Ammoniphilus sp. CFH 90114: one gene and its partner. The protein of the gene in region 1 interacts with the protein of each later gene in a pairwise test. Links are inferred from orthologs where the notes say so. Each region holds a gene or a part of one and is shown on either strand. Other genes may lie near its edges. The genes, in order: topA and EIZ39_RS16450.

The links.
Region 2: the proteins of topA (region 1) and EIZ39_RS16450 interact in binary tests that used the Escherichia coli proteins (3 or more experiments, as listed by UniProt). The link is inferred for Ammoniphilus sp. CFH 90114 from one-to-one orthologs.

What each region holds. Positions count from the first base shown.
Region 1 is NZ_SDLI01000001.1:479,733-483,028, forward strand. What follows is about bases 101-3,067. They hold topA (type I DNA topoisomerase), read left to right. Parts: upstream 101-529; coding sequence 530-2,605; downstream 2,606-3,067. Other genes in these bases: dprA (DNA-processing protein DprA), read left to right, coding at 101-407; trmFO (FADH(2)-oxidizing methylenetetrahydrofolate--tRNA-(uracil(54)-C(5))-methyltransferase TrmFO), read left to right, coding at 2,644-3,067. Outside these bases: more of dprA, read left to right, coding at 1-100; more of trmFO, read left to right, coding at 3,068-3,296. UniProt on the Escherichia coli protein: Releases the supercoiling and torsional tension of DNA, which is introduced during the DNA replication and transcription, by transiently cleaving and rejoining one strand of the DNA duplex.
Region 2 is NZ_SDLI01000007.1:67,019-70,173, reverse strand. Bases 277-3,102 are described here. They hold EIZ39_RS16450 (YigZ family protein), read right to left. Parts: upstream 2,102-3,102; coding sequence 1,451-2,101; downstream 277-1,450. Other genes in these bases: ald (alanine dehydrogenase), read right to left, coding at 2,187-3,102; EIZ39_RS26720 (hypothetical protein), read right to left, coding at 1,227-1,394; EIZ39_RS26725 (hypothetical protein), read right to left, coding at 956-1,108; EIZ39_RS16455 (4-hydroxy-3-methylbut-2-enyl diphosphate reductase), read right to left, coding at 277-833. Outside these bases: more of EIZ39_RS16455, read right to left, coding at 1-276; more of ald, read right to left, coding at 3,103-3,155.

The DNA of each region.
Region 1 (3,296 bases):
TATCCCAAGGGGTATTAGTTGTAGAAGCAGCTATAAAAAGTGGGTCAGTCATCACGGTTCGTTGTGCTTTAGACCAAGGGAAGGAGGTGCTTGCTGTGCCAGGCGCTATCGTCTCTGCGCAGAGTCAAGGGACAAACCGCTTAATACAAGAGGGAGCGAAGCTTGTTACTTCGATTTCAGATATCCTCGATGAATTTCCGCAATATCGGATAGTTGAGATGAGTAAGGAATTAACTGATAATCAATTACATATTTTGGATATCCTAGAGAATACAAAGAAAACGATTAATGAGCTAGTAGAAAGGAGCCATCTTTCTGTACAGCAGATCTTATCCGAATTACTATCGTTACAATTACAAGGGAAAGTTGAACAGCTTCCCGGAAGCTGCTTTGTAAAGAAGACATAAAAGAAGTTTGACAAAAGGTTATTGCTTAATTAATAATAGGGAAGATTAACCATTCAATATATTTCGGATTTATGTTCTAATATCAACAGTTAGCGATTAGTTGGGAAAGGGGGAGGACATCGATGGCAGATGCCTTAGTAATTGTAGAGTCTCCCGCAAAAGCAAAAACCATCGGGAAATATCTCGGAAAAAAATATATCGTCAAGGCTTCCATGGGGCATGTTAGAGATTTGCCGAAAAGTCAAATGGGAGTAGATGTTGAAGATGGGTTTAACCCAAAATATATTACGATTCGTGGTAAAGGGGACGTACTTAAGGAGTTGCGCGATGCAGCGAAGAAAGTAAAGAAGATTTACCTCGCAGCGGACCCTGATAGGGAAGGAGAAGCTATTGCATGGCATCTTTCTCATAGCCTCAATATGGATCAGAGTGAACCGTGCAGGGTTGTATTTAATGAAATTACGAAGCAAGCTGTGAAGGAAGCATTCAAACACCCAAGAAAAATTAATATGGACCTGGTGAATGCCCAGCAGGCGAGACGCATCCTGGATCGTTTAGTTGGATACAACATTAGTCCCTTATTATGGAAGAAAGTGAAGAAGGGACTAAGTGCAGGAAGAGTTCAATCGGTAGCAGTTAAGCTAATCATAGATAGAGAAAATGAAATCAAAAACTTTATTCCAGAAGAGTATTGGTCGGTTACAGCCTCTCTCAAGGCTGGTACAGGAGAAGTTTTTGAATCTAAATTTTATGGTTATCAGGGATCAAAGACGGAACTGAAATCAGAACAAGACATCAAGGATTTGTTGCAAAGAATTGGCGGGGCTCCGTTTATTGTAAAAGACATTAAGAAGAAAGAACGCAAACGCAATCCTGCTCCACCTTTTATTACAAGTTCGATGCAGCAAGAAGCTGCTCGTAAGCTTAACTTCCGTGCGGCTAAGACGATGATGATTGCGCAGCAATTATATGAAGGTATTGATTTAGGAAAAGAAGGTACAATCGGATTAATCACCTATATGAGAACCGATTCTACTCGGGTGAGTCAAACGGCCATCGAAGAGGCCAAGTCGTATATTACGGAATCTTTTGGAAAAGAATATGCCCTAGAAGAAGCTAGAACTCATGCTCAGAAAGGGAATGCTCAAGATGCACACGAAGCGGTCCGTCCGACATCTGTTCTTAGGACACCTGATTCTGTGAAGGAGTATTTAAGCAGGGATCAGTTGAGACTTTATCGCTTGATCTGGGAGCGTTTTTTAGCAAGTCAGATGGCTTCGGCCATCTTGGATACGATGACGGTGACGATTGAAGCGGGTGAAGCCACCTTCCGAGCTAATGGATCTAAGGTTAACTTTCTAGGCTTTATGAAGGTTTATGTAGAAGGAAACGATGATGGAACGGAAGAAAAGGATAATATTCTTCCTCCTCTCTCTGAAGGGGAGACGTTAGATCTGGCTCAGATGGATCCTAAACAACACTTCACTCAACCTCCGCCTCGTTATTCTGAGGCTCGGCTGGTACGAACATTGGAAGAATTGGGTATTGGACGTCCAAGCACTTACGCTCCTACTCTGGATACGATCCAAAAGAGAGGGTATGTAGCTTTAGAAGACAAGAGATTTATCCCAACAGAGCTAGGTGAAATTGTCATTGAATTGATGGGAGAGTTTTTCCCCGAGATCCTAAATCCAACCTTTACAGCGCAGATGGAAGAGAATCTGGATAATGTGGAGGAAGGAAACGCAGATTGGGTTAGAGTACTTGACGGATTCTATAAAGGGTTTGAAACCAGGCTTGAAGTTGCAGATAAGTATATGCAAGAAGTGGAAATTGAGGATGAAGTTTCTGACGAACTCTGTGAGAAATGTGGAAAACATATGGTTTACAAGCTTGGCCGTTTCGGAAAATTTCTAGCGTGTTCAGGCTTCCCAGACTGTCGGAATACGAAAGCTATCCTGAAAGAAACAGGTGTTGCTTGCCCTCAATGTGAAGGAATGATTGTTGAGAGAAAGAGTAAGAAAAAAAGAACCTTTTATGGCTGCAGCCATTATCCGGAATGTGAATTTGTATCCTGGGATAAGCCTATTGAACGCAAGTGTCCAAAATGCGCTTCCATGCTCGTGGAGAAAAAAGGGAAAAAGAAAGAAGCAAATGTGCAATGCACAGCATGTGATTATATGGAAGATGCACAATAAAATTTTATCTATAGATAAATAAATCTAGGAGATTGAATATGGAAAAAGTAACTGTTGTTGGTGCAGGGTTAGCAGGCAGTGAGGCCGCTTGGCAGATTGCTGAGCGTGGTGTCGAGGTCGAATTGATTGAGATGAGACCCGTCAAACAAACTCCCGCCCATCATACGGATAAATTTGCAGAATTGGTTTGCAGCAACTCTTTGCGTGCAAACACATTAACCAATGCTGTCGGAATCTTAAAAGAAGAGATGAGGAGACTTCAGTCCGTAATTATTAAATCGGCTGACTTCTGCTCTGTTCCAGCTGGTGGGGCCCTTGCCGTCGATCGGCATGAATTCGCAGAGGCTGTTACACAGGCGGTAAGGAATCATCCTAATGTAACCGTTCGCCACGAGGAAGTAGACAAGATTCCGGAAGGAATCTGTGTTATAGCAACGGGTCCCCTTACCTCTCCAGCATTGTCTGAGCAATTGAGAAAGCTTACAGGTGAAGAGTATCTTTATTTCTATGACGCGGCGGCTCCGATTATTGATAAAGAAACCATTGATATGGAAAAGGTGTTTCTAGCTTCAAGATACGATAAGGGAGAAGCGGCCTATCTCAATTGCCCTATGACGGAAGAGGAATTCGATCAGTTTTATGAAGCCTTAACTACGGCAGAGGTTGTCCCACTTAAAGAGTTCGAGAAGGA
Region 2 (3,155 bases), on another replicon or contig:
CGTGTTATCGGCGTTGGCGTAGAGGCTCCTGCCGTAACCGCAACTTTCCTTTTTCCTTTTAGCCACTCCTGCTTAATTTCTGTGACATCTCCAATTCGGTAGCTCTCAGTCCCTGCGATCTCCTCAGAAACTTGAGCTAGGCGATTGGAGTTATTGCTCTTGGGGTCTCCTACAACCAGCAACAGATCGGCTTCCTTCGCCTGTTCTGCTACAGCCTCTTGGCGCACCTGAGTTGCTAAGCAGATCTCATTATGAATTTCTGCTTGTGGAAATTTAGCAATGCACTTATTCATAATGTGCTTAATATCCCACTGACTCATGGTCGTCTGATTAGTGACGATAAGCTTATCGTTCTCTAGGTTAAGCTTATCCACATCCTCCGGCTTCTCAATTAAATGCACACGGTCTGGTGAATTTCCTATGGCGCCTTCCGGTTCCGGGTGACCTTTCTTTCCGATATAGATAATATCGTATCCATCGGCTACTTTCTCTTTGATTAAATCATGGGTCTTCGTTACATCAGGGCAAGTAGCGTCCACTACTGTTAACCCTTTTTCTCTTGCTCTTTTCTTTACTTCAGGAGAGACTCCGTGAGCTGTGAAGATCACCGTCCCTTTCTCAATCTGTTCCAACATATCTAAACGATCGGGTCCTTCGATGGTAATGACCCCTTCTCTTTCAAAGGCCTCCACAACATGGCTATTATGAACAATCATCCCGAGAATATAAATTGGACGGGGAAAATCAAAATTTTTCGCTGTTTGCAAAGCCAATACCATGGCATCTACGACTCCGTAACAATAGCCACGAGGACTGATCTTTATGACTTCCATTCTTTTTTTCCTCCCCTTAAACACATGGTTAGTATCATTATAACTTATCTTTTGCCACCAAGCACAAGATAACTTGTTAAAGAAAAAACCGCCCCTACTTAAAGCAGGAGCGGCTACCTGAACTAGATCACTAATGCTAGGACCGTACAGAACAAAAAGAAGACAAAAGAAAAAGCGGAAAAAGCAAAGCCAAAGACGTTTCCGGTTTTCTTATTTTGCAAGATACCGTAGCCTGAAAGCAGCCCGGTCGCTAGAAGAATTAATACCATAACCATTTGTCGATCACTCTCCATTTGCTTTCTATGTAAATCTGTCCCACTAAAACATACATATCTATTGTAAATACTTTATACACAAGAGTAAACTCTTTTTTCTCGTTGCCATAATTTTGCCTTATTCAGAATGGATAACGCCAAAATGTTTTTGGTGTCTGCAGTTTGGACAGTAGATCTCTTCCGCTGCCTCTGTCTGGAAATCTTGGAATTTCTCCTTCGCTTCGAGCAATGGATCCCCACAACCTGCACATTGACTCCTGTTTTTGGGGTGTTTCTTTTCACTCATGCTCATCATCCCTCCGAATCATCGTTTCCCATTAGTCTGTTCCGGAGAAGAAGAAGCTATGTATCTGATACCTCTTTATCAAACTCAATGTACCTCGATTCACCTTGAGAAATCTTGACTTGTCCGCTTGTCAAATCGGTCATCCATTCGATAAGCGGGGCCTCTTGTCCTGTTTCTACTAAGACAGAAACGGTAACCATATCGAGATATCCAATGTGATCAATAATATATTGTGGCTTCGCTCGAAGTTCATTCTCAATTTTTCCGAGGAAAGTGTAGTCTAATTCAAATTGGTACAGATCATGGAGTACTCGCTCCACGATCGTTCCTGCTTTCAGTGCTTCCGAAGCACCCTTTCCATAAGCTCGAATTAACCCGCCTGCCCCTAATTTAATACCTCCAAAATAACGGGTCACCACAACCGCGGTATCCTTCACGTGATTCTTCTTCAGGACCTCTAAAATGGGTTTACCTGCCGTCCCGCTAGGCTCTCCATCGTCGTCAGCCTTCTGGATCTGATCATGCTCCCCAATTATATAAGCTGAGCAATTGTGCGTCGCATCCCAATGCTTCTTCTTCAGGGAAGCGATAAAGGCTTGAGCTTGCTCTTCTGTTTCTACACGTTCTACATATCCTATAAATCTGGAGCGATTAATTTCAATCTCCGTTACACCGCTGCCTTTTATGGTGAAATAACGCTTCAACAAGGTCGACCCACTCCTTACTGTACTCAGTAGGAATTATAACACAGAAGAGACCGAAGGTTACAACCCCCTCGGTCTCGTTTTATGATTATACGCCTACGTTTTGTCCGGTTAAAACCGTTTCAACAGCTACTGGAGTGTAACCATGAGCTTCAGCTACAGCCTTATAGGTTACCTTTCCATCTACAACGTTAATTCCCTTAGCAAGAGCTTTATTATCAAGCGCTGCTTGCTTCCATCCCTTATTTGCAATTTGTACACCATAAGGAACGGTTACGTTTGTAAGAGCGATTGTAGATGTACGTGCTACGGCACCAGGCATATTAGCTACAGCATAGTGAAGTACTCCATGCTTTACATACGTTGGATTATCGTGAGTGGTGATACGATCAATCGTTTCAATAGATCCACCTTGGTCGATCGCTACGTCAACAATCACAGAACCTGGTTGCATCGTCTTCACCATTTCCTCTGTTACAAGGCGAGGTGCACGCGCGCCAGGGATCAGAACAGCACCGACAACGAGGTCAGCCTTCTTCACCGCTTCTGCGATATTGTAGCTGTTAGACATTAACGTTTTCAGACGACCTTGGAACATATCATCTAATTGACGAAGACGGTCAGCACTGATATCAAGCAAGGTTACACTTGCCCCTAATCCTAGAGCCATTTTCGCTGCGTTCGTTCCTACAATACCACCACCAACGATAACCACTTCACCAGGTGCTACTCCCGGTACTCCTCCAAGAAGAACCCCTTTACCGCCTTTAGACTTTTCAAGGAACTGGGCTCCGATTTGAATGGACATTCTTCCCGCTACTTCACTCATAGGAGTGAGCAATGGAAGGGATCCGTTATCTGCTTGGATGGTTTCATAAGCAATAGCAATCACTTTCTTTTCTACCAATGCCTTAGTCAACTCTGGTTCTGGAGCTAAGTGCAAGTAGGTGTAAAGAATAAGCCCTTCACGGAAGTACGTATATTCTTCAGGAAGTGGTTCTTTAACCTTAACCACCATCTCAGCAGACCAAACAACACTTGCCGAATCTACGATCTT